Regions from separate parts of the Bacillus cereus group sp. Bce041 genome, predicted to be linked through region 3. Evidence: riboswitches for the same ligand, from Rfam matches in the RefSeq annotation. Region 3 holds a riboswitch; each other region holds the start of a gene.

Region 1 (5,339 bases), on a different contig from region 3:
AGCTGAAGCATATGCTTGTTCTAACATAATGGTGTTTCCATCAGCTACTGAAACATTCGGAAATGTCGTACTTGAATCACTCGCATGCGGTACACCTGTTATTGGTGCAAATAGTGGCGGGGTTAAAAATATTATTACAGATGGAAAAACGGGAGTTCTTTGTCCGCCTAAAAATGAAGATGCATTTCTATCATCCATTTATTTTTTATTACAAAATGAAGAAAAACTTGAGCAGATGGGAATAGAATCTTCCTCTTTTGCGAAATCAAAGAGCTGGGATGAGGTCTTTCGTGGCTTGCTTAACCAATATGAAGAAGTCCTTCAGCATAACGCATCAGAGTTGCTTGCTTAAATAGAAAAACTCCCTTCAAAAAACGAAGGGAGTTTATTACATGGTCATAAATTTTAGTTTAATAAATGATACATAAGGTTAAGCATTGTTTTATTTCTATATTAATTATATCAAAAATAAACATAACTAAACAGACTTGTAATAAAAACCCATAAAAATTAATATATGGTTATACAGTGTTTTAACTGTATAATGATTTTAAGAATTCCCCTTAAAATCAACTCACTCACATACCTTTATACAGCAATTGTTCCCCAATTCTGTATATCAAAAAAACCTTTCATTCATTTGAAAGGTCTTTTTGAGCCTGCACATATTCTTCTTTCGTATTTACATTTATAAACCAATCCGCATTCGCTTGTACATCTTCTCCAGAAACATACTTCACATTACATTGTGATAAAAGCTGCCCCATACTTCTTTTTTCTTCCTGAAGTAAAGCATAAATCTTTTCTTTCACGCGGTTATGATACGCCGCAAGTAGCGGTTGTTTTCTTCCATTAATAATAGGTACAACCGCATCATATTCATTGTTCGTTTGCTCTAGTAAAATGGTAAACCATTCATGCGACACGTTTGGTGCATCGCAAGGCATAATAGCGTACCAATCTGCTTCTATGTATTCCATTCCTGATACAATGCCGGCCAGCGGTCCATTCCCTTTATAGTGCGGAATGTCTTCTATAACAGGTACTTGTACGAATTGCTCTACTCGCTCTTTTATATCAGTATGGCTAATTACTACAATGTCTTGCAAAGTATTTCCCATCACTTTCACAATATGCTCAACAAAAGTAGTTTCCTTCCAAATTGCTAACGCTTTCGGCTCACCGAATCTACTCGACATACCACCTGCTAATACAATTCCAGCATACTTACTCATTGGCGATGCAGCTCAAATGTAATATGACCTAATTCCGGTAAAATTAATTTATTCATCGCAAGGCGAACCGCTCCGCTAGACCCTGGCATCGAGAAGACTACTTTGCGCCCAATTGTACCACCAATCGCTCTACTTAACATTGCGCTGCTTCCGATATCTTCTAAATAACTAATCATACGGAACAGCTCACCAAATCCAACAATTTCTTTATCTAATAACGCTGATACTGCTTCAATTGTGACATCGCGTTTCGTAATACCAGTACCGCCATTTGTTAATACAACATCTACATCTTCCTTATGATAACCAGCTAACACTGCTTGCTGAATACTTTCTTTATCATCTTTTACAATTTCATAAGAAGTTACTTTATGTCCCGCTTCTTTTAACAATTCATGTAATAGTTGTCCGCTCTTATCTGTTTCTTCCGTACGTGTATCGGAAATCGTAACAATCTTGCAACGCACTTCTTTTGGAGCTTGTTTTTTATGTTCAGTTACACTCATTTTTTATCTTTCCTTTCTTAAAAACTTTTCTTCATTTTATCATACATATCTTTACACAATTATGTATGAAGCCAATAATGCGCCATGATACAATATAAGTATACTAACCCACAAAAAGGAAAGTGCCCTTTCTTATACTCCTAGACTACACATCTTTAGCTACTCTTTATATTTTCTACATAATAGAATTCAATTTTAAAACTTGTACTAAAAAATAAATCGGAGGTCTACCTATTATGGAACTATACAAAAAATTAACAACAACATTCATCCTCTTATTCGTCGCTTCCATCACTGTCGGTTTTTCTCTAAAAGGCGCAATTCCATACGCTACATTAGTAAGTATTATATTCGCAACGCTATTTTTACTAAGCAGTGCATTTTGCGCAGGTAAAGCACGTCAAATGAAAGGTTGATTACATATGTTCCAGAAGAAATCAATCCTTTGTAAATCATGTGAAAAGGAAATACAAAAGGAGGACTTACATTGTTTGAATCAAACCGTATCCAGTTACGAAAGTTTTCCGAAGATGATATTCTAACATATTATAAATGGCATAATGATATAGACGTTATGAGTTCAACTACTCTCACTCTTGATAAATATTCCCTTCAAGACACAGAAAAACTTTGCCAGCAATTTATTCATTCTTCGGACTCTAAGAGCTATATCATTGAAGAAAAATCTACGCATCTTTCAATTGGTATTACTTCTTTAATTCATATTGATTCGTATAATCGAAACGCTGAATGTATTATTGATATTGGTAACAAGGATTACTGGGGGCAAGGTTATGGGAAGGAAGCTTTCACCTTATTATTGGATTATGCATTTTTAGAATTAAATTTACATCGCCTTTCTTTACGAGTATTTTCTTTTAACGATAGAGCAATTAAATTATATAAATCACTCGGTTTTCAACATGAAGGAACTTGTAAAGAAGCTATATTCCGCAATGGCAATTGGCATGACATTGAACTCTTCGCTTTATTCCAACGTAATTATAAATAAAAAAGCTTTGCGCTCACCGCGCAAAGCTTTTTTTCATATATTATAGACCAGCTTGCTCTTTTAAAGCTGCTGCTTTGTCTGTACGTTCCCATGATAGATCTACATCAGTACGTCCAAAGTGGCCGTAAGCTGCTGTTTGTTTGTAAATTGGGCGACGTAAGTCTAGCATTTTAATAATACCAGCTGGGCGAAGATCGAAGTTGTTACGAACTAGCTCTACTAGTACGTCTTCAGATACTTTACCAGTGCCGAATGTATCAACTGAAATTGATACTGGTTGTGCTACACCGATTGCGTATGCAAGTTGTACTTCTGCTTTTTCAGCAAGACCAGCTGCTACGATGTTTTTCGCAACATAACGAGCTGCATATGCTGCAGAACGGTCAACTTTCGTTGCATCTTTACCAGAGAATGCACCGCCACCGTGGCGAGCGTATCCACCGTAAGTATCAACGATGATTTTACGTCCTGTTAAACCAGCATCACCTTGTGGTCCACCAATTACGAAGCGGCCAGTTGGGTTAATGAAGAATTTCGTTTCTCCATCCATTAATTCTGCTGGTACTACAGCTTTAATTACGTGCTCTTTTAAGTCGCGATCGATTTCTTCCCATGTAACATCTGGGTGATGTTGTGTAGAAATTACGATAGTATCAACACGTACTGGTTTACCATTTTCATCATACTCAACTGTAACTTGCGTTTTTCCATCCGGACGTAAGTATGATAATGTATCATCTTTACGTACTTCAGTTAAACGGCGAGCTAATTTGTGAGCAAGCGAGATTGGAAGTGGCATTAACTCTTGTGTTTCATTACATGCGAAACCAAACATTAAACCTTGGTCTCCTGCACCAATTGCCTCAATCTCAGCGTCAGTCATTTGACCTTCGCGTGCTTCTAGCGCTTGGTCAACACCCATAGCGATGTCAGCAGATTGCTCATCGATAGATGTTAAAACTGCACAAGTTTCTGCATCGAATCCGTATTTTGCGCGTGTGTAACCAATGCCTTGAATTGTTTCACGAACGATTTTTGGAATATCTACGTAAGTAGAAGTCGTAATTTCCCCCGCTACCAATACTAAACCAGTTGTTACAGTTGTTTCACAAGCTACACGTGCATTTGCGTCTTTTGATAAGATCGCATCTAAAATTGAATCAGAAATTTGGTCACAAATTTTATCTGGATGTCCTTCAGTTACAGACTCAGATGTGAACAGATGACGTTTTTTTGTCATGTGGTAAACCTCCCTACAGTAATTGTATATATTGTACGGAACTCATCCTTAATTTGCCACAAACTGCGACATACATTTATTCTCCCACACAAGCATACAGAAAAACCTTTCCTACTTTACATAGAGGAAAGGTTTAATTTGCTACTTGCATACTGCTTTTTGCCCTTCGCTCTTATCGTTCGAGACCTGTAGCCTCGCACAGGTTTTAGCACCTATTCACCTGTATTTACCACTACAAGTGAGGTTGCTGGGCTTCATCGGGCCTGTCCCTCCGCCAGCTCGGGATAAGAGAGTATCCGTCCCAACCTATACTAAAGAAATGATATTCATTTGTCAATTAATATTCACATTTTCCTGAAAGTTTTTCTCAATACGCCTGAAATGAAATATTAATAGGGAAATAATGCATTCACACAAACAAAAAGAAATAAATAGTATACATTATTTATATAATTGTGTTATACTCTTGTTGGGGATTACGAGAAATATTTCATTAAATGAAAAGGATGGTATATAAATATGAGTACTGTGAATGTCCAAATTGGTTTACACGAATTATTGAACGGAAGCAATGCACAGATTCAACTAAGTGTTCCGCAATTAGTGGAAAAAGTATTAATGCGAAATGAAGGGAAATTAACTTCGACTGGTGCCGTTTCTGCTTCAACTGGAAAATATACAGGACGTTCTCCTAAAGATAAATTTATTGTGAAAGAAGCATCGGTTGCTGACAAAATTGCTTGGGGAGCTGTGAACCAACCGATTTCTGAAGAACATTTTAATAAATTATATACTAAAGTTTTAGAATACTTAAAAGAAAAAGAAGAGTTATTCGTCTTCAAAGGATTTGCAGGCGCTGACCGCAATTACCGCCTACCAATTCAAGTTATTAACGAATATGCATGGCACAATTTATTTGTACATCAATTATTCATTCGTCCAACTGAAGAAGAATTAACAACTCATGAATCAGAGTTCACAATTGTTTCTGCACCGAATTTCAAAGCTGATCCAGCTGTTGACGGTACAAACTCTGAAGCATTCATTATGGTTTCATTCGAAAAACGTATCGTACTAATTGGTGGTACAGAATACGCTGGAGAAATGAAAAAATCAATCTTCTCTATTATGAACTTCTTATTACCTGAACAAGATATTCTTTCTATGCATTGCTCTGCAAACGTAGGTGAAGAAGGCGACGTAGCACTATTCTTCGGTTTATCTGGAACAGGTAAAACAACATTATCTGCTGATCCAAACCGTAAATTAATCGGTGATGATGAGCACGGTTGGTCTGATAACGGTGTATTCAATATTGAAGGCGGTTGCTACGCGAAATGTGTAAA
Region 2 (5,339 bases), on a different contig from region 3:
ATTTTTCTTCTATACACTTCATCAATTAATACCTTCTTTCACTTCTTGCTTTTCTCTTACATATTTAACAAGATGTTCTGTAATTTCATACTTTAAAAATGGTGTAATAAGATAAATACCATTAAAATATTTCATCGCTGCGTCGACCAATTCTTGTGAAATGCGGATCCCTTCCTCAATTGCTGCCTCTTTTGTTTCATGTCCATCCATTCTCTCTCTTATTTCTTCAGGAAGAGTAATACCCGGCACCTCAAAATGAAGAAAATCTGCATTCCGCTTACTTACTAACGGCATAATTCCAATAAAAATAGGTTGTTCCAAATGCTTTGTCGCTTCATACACTTCTTCAATTAACTTGATATCGTAAATTGGCTGAGTTAAAAAATACTCCGCTCCAGCATCTATTTTTCGTTCCATTCGCTTAACCGCTGCTTTTAAGTGCCTCACGTGAGGATTAAATGCGCCGCCTACAGAAAACCTTGTCGCCGGTCCAATTGATTTCCCTAAAATTGAACGTCCATCGTTCATTTCTTTAATCATTTTAATAAGCTCAATAGAGGATAAATCATATACAGAAGTGGCACCGGGAAAATCACCAACGCGCGCTGGATCACCAGTTAAAGCTAACACTTCTTCCATCCCTAACGCCGATAAACCTAACAAATGAGATTGTAGTCCAATGACGTTATGATCTCTACACGTTAAATGCGTCAATACTGGGATATCATGCTTCGTTAATAACGCACCCATCGCCATATTAGAAACACGAGGCGATGCTAATGAATTATCTGCTAGAGTAATAGCATCTGCTCCCGCTCTTTTTAACGCTCTTGCTCCTTCAAAAAAACGCTGTGTATCTAACGTTTTCGGTGGATCTAATTCCACTACAACTGTCGTTTGTTTTTTCGCTTTCTCTGCTAGAGTGACGTGAGCCTTCGAACGTTTCTCATGCGTATGAACGACTTTCGGCCTTTGAATCGTGTCTTTTTCTATTACAGGGGTAATATTCGCAACAGCGCGCTTCATACTTTGAATATGTTCTGGAGTCGTACCACAACAACCACCCAATAACCGAATACCTTGCTCAATAAATCTCGGTGTCATCGCTTCAAAATAAGCTGGGCTTCCCTCATATACGTAACGTCCATCCACATAATTCGGGAGGCCTGCATTTGGGTATGCTGATAAATAGCCATTTTGAGGAATCGATATCATTTTGAAAGCTTCCGTCATATGAAGCGGCCCTAGTTGACAATTCAATCCAACAACATTTGCACCGTAATCTATAAGTTGCTTTAATATTTCATTGACATCATTTCCATTTTGAGTCGTACCTGCTTCATGTAACGCTAATTGCGCAACAATTGGAATATTCGTTTGCTTACGCAATACTTTAACGGCATGAAGTAATTCAAATTCATCGTAAAAAGTTTCTAATAGTAATCCATCAACCTGTTCTTCTAGTAAAGCCCCTGCCTGTTCAAGTAACATAAACTCTCTTTCCATATCAGTCGTTGTAACAGCTCCGATATGTTTCATACCACCAATTGTTCCTAAAATTGCATTTTTATCTGTCACAGATGCTTTCGCTAGTTTTACTGCCGCTCTATTAATTTCTGTAACTTGATTTTCTAAACCATACATACGTAATTTCGCCTCATTTGCTCCATACGTATTCGTTTGAATTACATCTGCTCCAGCAGCTACATATTGTTTATGAATCGATATAATTAAGTCTGGATCAGATACATTCAATTCTTCAAAGCTACTTTGCAAACCATGTGAATGCAATAACGTCCCAACCGCACCATCACCTATTACAATTCCTTTTGATAATAAATCTAGTAATTTCACGACTCTCCCTCATTTCTATCAATATAAAAACCCCCTCTTCACTTTGAAGAGGGGGACATAATCGTTCCTCCTCTTATTATGCAAAACATTCGTTTTGCAGGTATTAGCACCGTTTCAAACATTTCGTTTGAAGGTTGCCGGGTTTCACAGGGCCTTTCCCTCCACCGCTCTCAATAAGAGTTGTCTTTATTATTTTATTTATGTAGCTAAAAGGAAATGCGTTCCCCTTTTAACAATGTTTGTAAATTTTTTAATAAATTTAGCATGCACAAAAGTAAAAGTCAATGACACTTGCGGAAAAATAAAAATTATTTAAAATAAAGTTGCAATTCAGTTATATTTTATTGTAAAGTTAAAAACATAATAAAAATTTCATACGAACATTCTTATCTAGAGAGGTAGAGGGACTGGCCCTGTGACGCCTCAGCAACCATTAACATTTTGTTAATAAGGTGCTAATTCCAGCAAATTGTGAAAGATTTGACAGATGAGAAGAAGACTCTATTCAAACCGAAAGCCTTCTTCTTAGAAGGCTTTTTTTATTTTATATTCACTTAATGTTTCAATTTAAAAAGGAGGAATTTTCATATGTCAACAATCGAAACAAAACTAGCACAAATCGGAAATCGCAGTGAAACTACAACCGGAACGGTTAATCCACCAGTTTATTTCTCAACCGCTTATCGTCACGAAGGAATTGGTAAATCTACTGGCTTTGACTATTCACGAACTGGCAATCCAACTCGAGGTCTTTTAGAACAGGCGATCGCAGACTTAGAATATGGCGAACAAGGTTATGCCTGTAGTTCAGGGATGGCGGCTGTTCTCCTCGTCCTTTCTCTATTCCGCTCTGGAGACGAACTTATTGTATCTGAAGATTTATACGGGGGAACGTATCGATTATTTTCTGAGCATGAAAAAAAGTGGAATGTTCGATGTAGATACGTAAATACACAGTCTATTAAACAAATTGAGCAAGCTATCACAACTGAAACGAAGGCTATTTTCATAGAAACTCCAACTAATCCATTAATGCAAGTTACTGATATTGCTGCTGTCGCAACTGTAGCGAAAAGGAACGGACTACTCCTTATTGTAGACAACACTTTCTACACACCTTATATACAGCAACCATTAACAGAAGGTGCTGACATTGTACTTCATAGCGCAACGAAATATTTAGGGGGACATAACGATGTACTAAGCGGGCTTGTCGTTGCAAAAGGAAAGGAACTTTGCGAGGAAATCGCTCATTATCATAATGCATCAGGTGCAGTTTTAAGCCCATTTGACTCATGGTTATTAATTCGCGGTATGAAAACGTTAGCGCTTCGCATGAGGCAACATGAAGAAAATGCGAAAGCAGTTGTTGCGTATTTAAATGATGAAGACGGGGTGACAGATGTATTTTATCCAGGAAGAGGCGGCATGATCTCATTCCGCCTTAAAGATGAAGCTTGGATTAATCCATTCTTACAATCTTTATCCTTAATTACATTTGCCGAAAGTCTTGGTGGTGTAGAAAGTTTAATGACTTATCCAGCAACGCAAACACATGCTGATATTCCTGAAGAAATTAGAACAGCAAACGGCGTATGCAATCGTCTTCTTCGATTCTCAGTTGGCATTGAAAATAGTAACGATTTAATTCAAGACTTAAAGCAAGCAATTAAACTCGTAAAAGAAGGTGTAAGAATATGAGCTATTCTATAGATACACTCTTACTACACAACCAATATAAACACGACTCGCAAACAGGCGCTGTGAACGTTCCTATTTATAACACATCAACTTTTCACCAGTTTGATGTAGATACGTTCGGAAAATATGACTATAGCAGGTCAGGAAATCCAACTCGTGAAGCTCTTGAAGATATCATTGCTTTATTAGAAGGCGGAACAAAAGGATTCGCCTTTGCATCAGGCATTGCAGCGATTTCCACTGCATTCCTCCTTCTTTCACAAGGTGATCACGTACTCATTTCAGAAGATGTGTACGGAGGCACTTACCGAGTGATAACTGAGGTACTCTCCCGTTACGGTGTTTCACATACATTTATTGATATGACCAATTTAGAAGAAATAAAACAAAACATTAAACCAAATACAAAGCTCTTTTATGTAGAAACACCTTCTAACCCACTTTTAAAAGTGACAGATATTCGCGAGGTTTCTAAACTCGCAAAATCTATTGGGGCTCTTACTTTTGTTGATAATACATTTTTGACACCACTATTCCAAAAACCACTTGAACTTGGAGCTGATGTCGTTCTTCATAGTGCTACAAAATTTATTGCTGGTCATAGTGATGTTACTGCCGGATTAGCAGTAGTAAAAGATTCAGAACTCGCTCAAAAGCTTGGATTTTTACAAAATGCATTCGGTGCTATTTTAGGACCTCAAGATTGTTCTCTCGTACTTCGCGGTCTAAAAACATTGCATGTACGCCTCGAACATTCAGCTAAAAATGCCAATAAAATCGCACATTATTTACAAGAGCACTCTAAAGTAAAAAATGTCTATTATCCGGGATTACAAACTCATCTCGGATTTGATATTCAACAATCTCAAGCAACATCAGCTGGAGCGGTCTTATCGTTTACTTTGCAGTCAGAAGATGCACTCCGCAAATTTTTATCAAAAGTAAAATTGCCTGTTTTTGCAGTTAGTTTAGGAGCTGTAGAGTCAATTCTTTCTTATCCAGCAAAAATGTCACATGCAGCACTGTCGCAAGAAGCTCGTGATAAAAGAGGAATCTCTAATTCATTACTTCGGTTATCAGTCGGTCTTGAAAATGTTAACGATTTAATATCCGATTTTGAAAATGCCCTTTCTTATGTAGAAGAGCCTGTAAATGCATAGAGAAAAAGAAGATATGAGATTAGGTTTTCATATCTTCTTTTTATGCGGTTTAGCTATATTCATTTGAATTTCTTCTTTTCTTATAGTCCATAAAAAATAAAAGTATATCATCTATTTCTAAATAATGGATTAATTGATATATTAAGAAATAAAAAGGGGTGAAAATAATGGATACTTGTGCAGATATTTTAATCGTTATCGATTTACAAAATGGCGTATGTTATAGCGAGGAGCATTTATTTGATTTACAGAACTTACTAAAAAAAGTAAATAAAAGAATTTCTTCATATAGAAAATTAAATAAACCAATCCTTTTTGTTCAACATTGTGATGATGATTTAGTACCCGAGAAAGAACTTTGGGCTATTCATACCGATCTAGATGTTCAAGAACAAGATTTTTTTGTAAGAAAAACACATGCAAATGCATTTTATAAAACAAACTTAAAAGAAATTTTAGATCAATTATCTGTAAATCGCATTGAATTTTGTGGTGCCCAAACAGAGTACTGTATGGATGCAACGATTAAGTTTGCCCACGGACTAGGATACGAAAACTTTATGGGACAGAAAACAACCTCTACGTTGAATAATCCTTTTATGTCCGCAAAAGAGACAATTGATT
Region 3 (5,339 bases):
AGTTTCACTTTATCTCTCCGTCTCAAAAAACTCAATCCACTCTCCATCAGGGCCAGCGAAGAATATGTAACGTGTTCCATCTGGTAATGTTTCGATTTCTTCTCCTAGTAAAAAGGTTACGCCGTGTTTTTGTATTCTTTCAATTTCATCCTCTAATGAATCTACCTTAAAGCAAATGTGATGTACTTTTCCTTCTGCCGGAAGAGAAGAGTTATAACCTTCAATGAGTTCGAGTATCGTTTCCTTCGATTCTTCCACACCTAAAAAAGCGAGTTTTAAGTCTGGGTTCGGGTGCCCCATACGTTTAAGGAGCTGTAAGCCGACTACTTCTTCATAAAATGAGATAGATGCTTCTAAGTTTGCAACCATAAGTCCAACGTGTTCTATTCTTCTAACTGGCATGTAGATTCCTTCTTTCTGAAAATTATATACAATATATTATTGAAAATTAAGAAAATAAGCAAGATAAAAACCTTACAAATTTTAGCGTGTTATATGGTATAGTGAGAAAGTATGTTTGGGGAGAAGGAAGGAGATTATACGATGAATACAACTACTCAAACTCCTTCATTATCGGAAACGATGAAAGAGTGGCATTATGCATTAGCATATGAAATTAAACATTGGAAAACGATAGGTGGTAGTAAAATTTCTATCATGAATGGTCGTTTTTTATATACAGATTATGAAAGTACAGTGTACGTATTTCAGCTTATTTCGGAAGTAAGCTTACCTGAAGGTTCACCGATTCGAATTGAGTTCGATGGTGAGGAAGCGACAGGAGAAGTATTATCTGTACATGGATTAGAAATAGAACTGAAATTAAATGATTATATACAAGGTGAAATAAGAGAAGCGGTTTTATACAGTGAACCGTGGCAACTTTTAGAGCAACTGCAAGAGCGATTGAAAGAAGCACGTAAAGATAAGCTGAAACGTAATCGTATAAAGCGTCTTGTTGATGGGACGAGCAGCCCGAAACATATTGAGAAGATGAAAAATCCAAAAAATGAACTGGCATATCGCGCGTTTTATAATCCGACAACGTACGTATGGGGACCGCCGGGAACAGGGAAGTCTTACAATTTATCACGTATTATTTCGGCTCATTATCAAAAAGGAAAATCGGTACTTGTGTTAGCTCATAGTAATGCGGCAGTAGACGTATTAATGAGTGAAGTAACGAAGCAAATTGAGAAGAAAAAGAAATGGACGCCTGGCGAAATTGTTCGTTACGGTTATAGTCAACATGAACATATACGAAATCATGAAACGTTACTTGCATCTAAGTTAGTTGAAACGACGAACGGATCATGGGGTGAGGAAAGACTCTACTTGGAAGAAACACGCCAAGAGCTTCGTGAAAAAATCTTATCGTATAAGGCAACGTCCTCTGATAAGAAGCGTATGCAGGAGATTGAAAGTGATCTTCGAAAGCAAAGGGCTAAAATTAAAGAAGTAGAAAAAGAATATATTGAAAATGCGAAAGTAATCGGCGTAACTTTATCGAAATGTGCCATTGATGCGCTAATTTATGAGCGTACATTTGATTTAGTTGTCGTAGATGAGGTGAGTATGGCGTTCGTTCCGCAAATTGCATTAGCTGCTTCACTTGGAAAACGTATCGTCGTTTGCGGTGACTTTTTACAGTTACCTCCAATTGCTATGGCAAATCATGAACTGGTTCGCAAATGGCTTGGGGAAGATATGTTTTACCATGCTGGGATTGTTGAGTCTGTTAATAAATCAGAAGCACACCCAAACCTATTTATGTTGCAGGAACAAAGACGTATGCATGCGGATATATCGAAGTTTACGAATTCGTTTATTTATAAAAATAGAGTATACGATCATCCGTCTGTTTCAGAGCGTAAAGAACTTGCGCAATTGCAGCCGTTTGCAAATGAAGCGAGTGTTTTATTTGATACGAGCCAAATGGGAGCTTTTTCGTTAAAAGATGCTGCTTCTGGTTCACGTTTTAACATTATGTCTGGTTTAGTAGCAATGCAAATGATGTTAATCGGATTGTTAGACGGTGTTCAATCAATTGGTATTGTGACACCTTACAGGGCGCAGTCACGCTTTTTATCGACGTGTATTAGAGAAATGTTGCAGAGAACGAAATATCAAAACATACCAGTTTTAGCGGCGACAGTTCATAAGTTCCAAGGTTCTGAAAGAGATATGATGATTTTTGATACGGTGGATAGTTATCCGCAAGAACGACCTGGCGTATTATTCTTTGATCACAAAAACCATCGCCTCGTCAATGTAGCAGTGACAAGGGCGAGAGGGAAGTTCATTCAATTATCAGATTGCCATTATATGCGTAAAAACCTTTCGAGAAAACAAGCGTTATCACAATTAACAGCTCATATAGAACGTCACGGAGATGTGTATGATCGCACGACATCAAGACAATTGTGGGAACGAAAAATATCGAAACGTTTACGCTGGTTTATGGAAATGAATCTTGAGGAAACGAAAGGGCTATTAAAAGATATTTTAGCAGCAAAACGAAAAATTATTATTTCACTTCCAAGTACAAAACAAGTGGATAAGCGAGTATGGCAAGCGTTAATGCGTACAAATGCGCAAATAACAGTGTATAGTGACGGACCAGTTCCACTGAAAAATGTAAAGTTACAAAGACAAAATAAAGCATTCCCGTTCCTAGTAATCGATGATGAAATCTTCTGGGCAGGCGCACCGCTTACATCTCAAATGATGTTTGAAGGTAGTACGGAATTTCCGTACGTATGTGCAAGACTGCAAGCACCTGAGACAATTGGTGTATTAAAAGGATTTTTAGATATTCGGTAAATTCGGATAGGAATTCCTTGACTTTTACTTGGAATGAACTTAGAATAAAAAATAATTTAATATAATTTTATGAAAATTCTTATCGCGAGAGGTGGAGGGACTGGCCCTATGATACCTCGGCAGCGGATTCGTTATGAATACTGTGCCAATTCCAGCAAGGTAACTTGAAAGATAAGAAAGAAGCTCATTTTGACTGTATATACAAAAGCCTCTTTCTATCTTTTAGAAAGAGGCTTTTTTACGTGAAAATAAAAGGAGGAAGAAAAATGGGAGCGACAGGAGTAGCGTCACAAAGAAAAACAATTGAAGAGAGTATCGAAAGAAATAAGGAAAAGTACATAGAAACAAGTCATGATATTCATGCGAATCCGGAGATTGGAAACCAAGAGTTTTACGCATCAAGAACGTTAAGTTTATTACTAGGTAGTGCAGGGTTTCAGTTGCAGCACAATATAGCTGGACATGAAACGGGATTTATCGCGCGAAAAAGCTCTGGAAAACAAGGACCAGCAATCGCATTTTTAGCTGAGTATGACGCTTTACCAGGACTTGGCCATGCGTGTGGTCACAATTTAATTGGCACAATTAGCGTTGCAGCAGCAATTGCATTATCAGAAACACTTGAAGAAATTGGCGGAGAAGTTGTCGTGTTTGGTACGCCAGCAGAAGAAGGCGGGCCAAATGGTAGCGCGAAATCAAGTTATGTAAAGGCAGGTTTATTTAAAGACATTGATGCGGCGCTTATGATTCATCCGAGCGGAAAAACAGCGACAACGAGTCCTTCACTAGCAGTCGATCCACTTGATTTTCATTTTTACGGAAAAACAGCTCACGCTGCAGCTTCGCCAGAAGAAGGGATTAACGCATTAGATGCGGTTATTCAGCTCTATAACGGTATTAATGCACTTCGCCAACAACTTCCGTCAGACGTGAGAATTCATGGCGTCATTACAGAAGGAGGAAAAGCACCTAACATTATTCCTGACTATGCCGCGGCTAGGTTCTTCATCCGTGCAGCAACGCGAAAAAGATGCGCGGAAGTAACAGAAAAAGTAAGAAACATTGCTGAGGGAGCAGCGTTAGCAACAGGTGCGAAAGTAAAAATCCATCAATTCCAAAATGAAATCGATGAATTACTCGTAACAAAAACATATAACGATATTGTAGCGGAAGAACTAGAACTATTAGGTGAAGATGTAAATCGTAAAGAAAGAGTAGGAATCGGTTCAACCGACGCAGGAAACGTAAGTCAAGTCGTACCGACAATTCATCCGTACATTAAAATCGGACCAGATGATTTAATTGCACATACGAATGAATTTAGAGAAGCAGCACGTTCAGAACTTGGAGATAAAGCATTAATTACATCGGCAAAAGCATTAGCAAATACGGCGTATCGATTAATTACGGAAGAAGGGTTGTTAGAGAAGGTGAAGGAGGAGTTTAGAGAGGCGCAGAGGAATCAAGGGTAAGGGGATTAAGGTACTTTTTTCGAATAGCAATCTAAATAATAAGTAGAGATATAAAAAAGAACATTGAAAATCAATGTTCTTTTTTTGTTACTAATCATTAATTTTGTTGGATTTTCTCATAAAGGAAAAGCTTTTACTGTTAGCGGAGGATAATACGTATCCTTTATTAGAATGACAATTTCTCCTCAAACTCACTCTTTAAAACAATTAAAGGAGATGACAAGCCAAATTGCATTAAAGAGTCTAAAAATGTAGCGAGAGAATCCATCGAATCGCTCATGACCTTCATCATATAATTAAACTCCCCACTAATTCGATATAAATCTGTTACTTCAGGAGCGGCATTACAAAATTGAATAAAATCAGAGCATTGGCTCGTTTTAAACATGATGAATGCTTGAATGTTTTTATTAATTTTTGCAGGCTCAAATTTCGTTCGATAAGCCGCTATAACTCCTTGATCTTCAAGTTTATTAATACGCTCTTTTACAGCAGGTTGCGTCATGGATATAATTCGTCCTATTTCTGAAACGGAAATTCTCGCATTTTCATACAACAAGTTCATAATTTTATGATCGATTTCATCCAGTTTTACTGCATTTTGCATTGGGGTATCTCCCTTGATTTATTTTCTAAAGTAAATTGTGATTTATAACTATAATATCATAAGTAAAGGAACTAAATTACCTATAAATTTATATTTAAAATGATTGGGGTTTACATGAAAATATAAGTATAGATTTTTATTAAACGGAAATTTAGGAAGGATGGAAAAAATGAAGAATCTTGATGGGAAAGTAGCGATAGTAACAGGGGCGAGTCGCGGTATTGGTCGGGCGATTGCGATGAGATTGGCAAAAGACGGTGCATTAGTAGCGATTCACTACGGCCGAAATAAGGCAGCTGCAGATGAAACAATTAGTGAGATTGAATCTAATGGAGGAAAAGCATTCTTAATTGAAGCTGATCTCAATTCAGTTGATGGTGTCAAAAAGTTAGTAGAACAATTGAAGAATGAATTACAAATAAGAGTTGGTGCATCAG
Region 4 (5,339 bases), on a different contig from region 3:
ACCAATTAAAGCTAAACAAGCAAATACGACAAGAACAAATGCTGCTGATGAAAATAAGAAAAATAAAAATACGATACCACCAACAAATAAAAATACATTTCCCCGTACATAACGATTCTTTTTACGATAATGCCTTCCAAACATAAGCATAATAAATGCAAAAATGAGACCACCTGGTTCAAAATGTCCAAGTATCATATCAAGAAAAAGACCGAATCCAAATATGATGAGGAGCATCCCCATTAATTGTGTCTTTGAAAAATGTTTCTTCATTTCAGCTCCCCCCTTCTTGTCACATATACATAGAAGAAAAGGCATTGCTTTCCAACACCTTTTCTCCTATCACTATATCATAAGCCTGTTTTATAATATACTACTATTATTTTGTTAACTCTTTCGTTAACGATACATCATTCTTTTCTTTCATTTCACGCTCAAGTTTTGCAATTTTCATATCAAACGTGTCACGCTCATGCTCTTCATTCATACGAGTTTCTAAGTCACGAATATGATCTTCAATCTCTTCAAATCGTAAGAACGGATTATTTTCATCCATTTTATGCATCGCAGTATTCATACGACGATTTGCATGTGCCATATTTTCACGTGCCATTAGTTCCATGCGCTTTGCGTGCATTTCTTTTAATTTATTTTTCATTTCAGAAAGACGACGCTCTAACTCATCAATTTGCTCTACAACACCTGCATACATTTCTTCTAATCGAGTTACTTGCCCTTCATAATAAGCTACCTCTTCTAACGCACGTTCGTGCAATTGTAATTCGTCTGCTTCTTGAGCAATGATAGCTTGCTTTGATCTTTTATTAACGAAATAACGTGCTTGCTCAAGCTCACGAGCAAAATTAGATTTTAATGTTTTATGACGCTCAATTAACTTCTCAATTTTTGTTATTTCACGCTCACTATCACGTAAATATTGGTTTAACATCGCAATTGGATTTTTTCTTTCCTTCTCATCTAACACGTTATGAAAATCAGCTAAAATTGCATCGCGTACACGTCCGAATAAAGATTGTTTCATTATAAATCTTCCTCTCTTCTACTTTATTTATAATTTGATTTATTGTTTTAGTTTTTCATTAATTTGTTCCACTCATCTTCAAAGTTGCTATATGGTTTAGAACTTTCTGGAGCAGATTCAACAACTACATCTTTTTCTTTTTTCCACTCACGGTATCCGTAGTATAAAACCACTAAAGCAGCGATACCGATTAATGCTGGCGAATGAGAAAGTGCAATGGATAAACCGATTAAACCAACAATACCCCAAGCTAACTTTCCAAAAAATGATTTAGCTCGCACAAATGATTTATAGCTCCAATATACAACTCCTGCTCCGATTGCAAATCCTACAATACCAGCAAGACTACCAAGAGCAATTAAAGCCAAAATACCGGCTGCGATAAACGCTAGAAATTGTTTCATCTTGTGCTTGCCTCCCTTCGATTTGATACTCTTATCTTAACTATTTTTTCATCTTTCCATAACGAGCTTAAGAACCGTTTTTAACTCAGACTTAAGACCGAGTCATATTCAGCCCTTTACGCAAAAAAACGTGCAGAGTCTATTCTCTGCACGTTTTTTAATTACTAACATTCATATTAAATTAAGCTGTTTTATGATACTCTTTTTTCTCAGCTACTTTCGAAAACCTTGGAAACCCAATTAAAATAGAAACAATACCACATACTCCAACTAAGATTGGATAAAATGCATATGGCAACAATTCAACCGGAGATAACGCTGCAAATCCTGCTGCCGTTAACATTTGGGCACCGTACGGAATTAATCCTTGCACACAACATGAGAAAAGATCTAATACACTCGCTGATTTACGAGGATCTATTTCATATTGATCTGCAATATTTTTTGCAAGCGGGCCTGTAAAGATAATTGAAATCGTATTATTCGCTGTACACATATTCGTCATACTCACTAAACCAGCAATACCAAATTCCGCTCCTTTTTTCGAACGAATATTACGTGTTAATACATTCATTAAATATTGAATACCACCATTATATTGGATTAATTCAACCATACCGCCAATTAATATAGCAAGTAATACTAACTCCATCATACCGCCCATTCCAGTCGTTACACTTTTAAAGAAACTTTCTAACGTGTAACTTCCATCTATAAGACCGATAACACCAGATAGTACAGTTCCACCAGTTAATACAATAAGTACATTCCAGCCAAGTAACGCTGTAATAAGTACTCCTGCGTACGGTAAAATCTTTATCCAATCAAAGCTATGTGCTTTAATCTGCGTGTCACTTCCTGAAGTAACTATTACTAATAGTACAATTGTAATAATAGCCGCTGGTAACACAATTAAAAAGTTCGTTTTAAACTTATCTTTCATTTCTGTTCCTTGTGAACGAACAGCTGCGATTGTTGTATCTGAAATAAATGATAAATTATCACCAAACATCGCTCCGCCAACAACAGTAGCCATTGCAAGCGCAATTGAGATATCAGTTTGACCACTAATACCTACAGCAATCGGCGCTAATGCTGCAATTGTTCCCATTGAAGTTCCCATCGCTAATGAAATAAATGCACCAATAACAAAGATTCCAGCTACGATAAATCCTGGCGGTAAAATAGTTAACGCTAAATTAACAGTTGAGTCTACTCCGCCCATTCCTTTAGCAGTTTCAGAAAATGCACCTGCAAGCACAAAAATTAATACCATAATCATGATATCCGGATTTCCTGCACCTTTAGCGAACCGCTCTACTTTCACATTAAAACTTTCTTTACGATTCATCACTAAAGCGACTCCTACAGCAATTGAAATCGCTACAAGTATTGGCAATTTATAGAAATCACCTGTAATAATTCCAGAACCAATAAATAGCGCCAAAAATATCCCAAGTGGTAATAAAGCTAAACCATTTCCTCTCGTTTCTTTCAAAGTACCATCTCTCCCTAGTTTCAACCTTTTTCTAATGAATAACAAAAGACCTCTTCCGATGAGAAGAGGTCTTATACATCTATAAGAAACGCTCTTCTCATCTTTCAAGCACATGCTTGCTGGATTTGGCACAGCACTCTGAAATCGAGTCCGCTGCCGAGGCATCGTAGGGCCAGTCCCTCCGCCTCTCTTTATAAGAAGGTTTCATATTTATTTTTTAATAATAATTTCTTCCCTAACTTTACTCGCTTACAAAACAAAAGTCAATTATTTTTTGTATAGATTTTTTTGGTAATTATACAAAAATTTGAATACAACAATCATTTTAACTTTTCGATTTCTTCTTCCAATATTGAAATCCAATAAAATTCACTATTTTTTATTGTTGCTAATATCCATTTCGTAGTGTACCAAGCTAGCTCATACTCTTCCTTCGTGACATCACCACTTTTATAAGCATCCTCTAGCTCCTCTTCATCTAATACATACACCTTACCGCTAGATAATAATACTACATCTAAATATAAATCATCAAAATACGGTAAACCACGATCGTCTATTTTATATTCTTTCGCCACATCGATATAATATTGCACTAATTTTTTCTGATCATCTAACATAGCGGTAATCGCAAAGTTTTTCCCGTCTATGAAATATTGAATCCACGTATACTGATCCGCTGCAATACAAAGTTCTTCACCATCATATTCTTTACAACTAGGCTCTCTCACCTTTTTTATATCCAGTATTCCGAGCATTCCCTCTTCCATTTGCTTAACCGTATAACTCTTTTCTATTAGTCTCTTCCACGAAGAACCGTCACCATATTTACGTTTCATTATGTCTACTCCTCTTCTATATACAGAAAAGCTCCCACATATTATGTGAGAGCTTGTTCATATTATAATTAAGCCGCTTGACCCTTTTCAGAAATCTCTTTTAAATAAGCTTGTCCTTTTTCAGCGTCATATTGACCTTCCCACTTAGACATAACTACAGCTGCTAAAGAGTTTCCTACAACGTTAACTGCTGTACGAGCCATATCTAAAATACGGTCAATACCAGCAATGAACGCTAAGCCTTCAGGTGGAATACCTACTGTACCAAGTGTCGCTAATAATACAACGAATGATACGCCCGGTACACCTGCGATACCTTTTGATGTAACCATTAATACAAGCAACAATGTAATTTGTTGTGTAATAGATAAATCAATACCGTACATTTGCGCTAAGAAAATAGCCGCAATTGCTTGATATAAAGTTGATCCATCTAAGTTAAATGAGTAACCTGTCGGAATAACGAAAGATGTAATTGCTTTCGGGCAACCAAATTTCTCCATTTTCTCCATGATTTTTGGTAAAACTGTTTCTGAGCTTGCTGTAGAATACGCTAAGATCAGCTCGTCTTTTAAAATCTTAAAGAATTGGAAAATGTTAATTCCAAATATTTTCGCTGTAAGTCCTAAGACAACTACGACGAAGAAAATCATTGCTCCATATACGACAATTAGTAATTTCCCTAATGGAATTAATGAAGCAAGACCAAATGTAGAAACTGTAACACCAATTAGTGCAAACACACCAAATGGTGCAAATTTCATAACTTGGTTTGTTACGTAAAACATTGCATCAGCTACACCTTGGAAAAATTGAAGAACTGGTCTTCCTCTTTCACCAATTGCTGCTACACCTAAACCAAATAGTACAGAGAAGAAGATAATAGCAAGCATATCTCCGTCAGCTAACGACTTCATAATGTTCGTTGGAACAATATTTACAAATGTATCTGCAAATGAATGACTTTGTACTTGCTCTGTCGTATGTGTATATTTCGAAATATCTGTCTTTGTTAACTGCTCCATATTTACGCCTTTTCCTGGTTGGAAAATATTCGCTATTAATAGACCAACAATAATTGCAATTGTTGTAATAATTTCAAAGTAAAGAATTGTTTTTCCGCCTAGTCGACCTAGTTTTTTAACATCGCCAACACCAGCAACCCCAACAACAATACTTGCTACAACAATCGGTACAACGATCATTTTAATTAATCGGATGAAAATATCACCAATTGGTTGTAAGTACTTCACAACAGCTGGATTATCAAAGAAAATCGCACCAACCGCAATACCAAGCGCAAGTCCTATTAATATTTGCCATGCAAGTCCTATTCTTTTCATATTTGTTGTAACCCCCTCTTCGATGTGTCACTCTATCTCTCATTCTATCTCTATAAAACTAAGAAATTAAGAGTATTACATATTATTCGACAATTCACTACATTTTGTCCCTGTTAAAAATCATAAATCAAAAATTTAAATCTGACAACAAAATAACTTTGCCCGAATACAAATAATTTTCTTGACAAAAAGCAGACCCATGTCAGAAAACCT

What was found. A riboswitch is a leader RNA that binds a small molecule or an ion and turns the genes downstream of it on or off. The one in region 3 is predicted to bind S-adenosylmethionine.
Region 1: it holds a riboswitch for S-adenosylmethionine, as region 3 does, so the genes downstream of both, metK (methionine adenosyltransferase) here and ACUN13_RS18100 (M20 family metallopeptidase) in region 3, are expected to answer to the same signal.
Region 2: it holds a riboswitch for S-adenosylmethionine, as region 3 does, so the genes downstream of both, ACUN13_RS02700 (bifunctional homocysteine S-methyltransferase/methylenetetrahydrofolate reductase) here and ACUN13_RS18100 (M20 family metallopeptidase) in region 3, are expected to answer to the same signal.
Region 4: it holds a riboswitch for S-adenosylmethionine, as region 3 does, so the genes downstream of both, ACUN13_RS08280 (Na+/H+ antiporter NhaC family protein) here and ACUN13_RS18100 (M20 family metallopeptidase) in region 3, are expected to answer to the same signal.

Annotation. Positions count from the first base shown of each region.
Region 1 covers NZ_JBQXON010000001.1:1,001,352-1,006,690, forward strand. The annotation lists gene ACUN13_RS05265 (glycosyltransferase family 4 protein) at 1-352, shown strand, start outside; gene ACUN13_RS05270 (molybdenum cofactor guanylyltransferase) at 633-1,235, opposite strand; gene ACUN13_RS05275 (MogA/MoaB family molybdenum cofactor biosynthesis protein) at 1,232-1,741, opposite strand; gene ACUN13_RS05280 (hypothetical protein) at 1,978-2,157, shown strand; gene ACUN13_RS05285 (GNAT family N-acetyltransferase) at 2,229-2,753, shown strand; gene metK (methionine adenosyltransferase) at 2,794-3,993, opposite strand; SAM riboswitch class I at 4,163-4,284, opposite strand; gene pckA (phosphoenolpyruvate carboxykinase (ATP)) at 4,513-5,339, shown strand, end outside.
Region 2 covers NZ_JBQXON010000001.1:512,581-517,919, forward strand. The annotation lists gene metH (methionine synthase) at 1-22, opposite strand, end outside; gene ACUN13_RS02700 (bifunctional homocysteine S-methyltransferase/methylenetetrahydrofolate reductase) at 22-1,854, opposite strand; SAM riboswitch class I at 1,925-2,034, opposite strand; SAM riboswitch class I at 2,238-2,348, shown strand; gene metI (cystathionine gamma-synthase/O-acetylhomoserine thiolyase) at 2,443-3,555, shown strand; gene metC (cystathionine beta-lyase) at 3,552-4,715, shown strand; gene ACUN13_RS02715 (cysteine hydrolase family protein) at 4,883-5,339, shown strand, end outside.
Region 3 covers NZ_JBQXON010000005.1:252,663-258,001, reverse strand. The annotation lists gene ACUN13_RS18110 (VOC family protein) at 10-402, opposite strand; gene ACUN13_RS18105 (AAA domain-containing protein) at 514-2,823, shown strand; SAM riboswitch class I at 2,900-3,001, shown strand; gene ACUN13_RS18100 (M20 family metallopeptidase) at 3,090-4,295, shown strand; gene ACUN13_RS18095 (Lrp/AsnC family transcriptional regulator) at 4,462-4,902, opposite strand; gene ACUN13_RS18090 (SDR family oxidoreductase) at 5,072-5,339, shown strand, end outside.
Region 4 covers NZ_JBQXON010000002.1:450,610-455,948, forward strand. The annotation lists gene liaF (cell wall-active antibiotics response protein LiaF) at 1-273, opposite strand, end outside; gene ACUN13_RS08270 (PspA/IM30 family protein) at 380-1,042, opposite strand; gene ACUN13_RS08275 (lmo0954 family membrane protein) at 1,090-1,446, opposite strand; gene ACUN13_RS08280 (Na+/H+ antiporter NhaC family protein) at 1,628-2,944, opposite strand; SAM riboswitch class I at 3,039-3,144, opposite strand; gene ACUN13_RS08285 (DUF402 domain-containing protein) at 3,265-3,783, opposite strand; gene gltP (glutamate/aspartate:proton symporter GltP) at 3,852-5,126, opposite strand.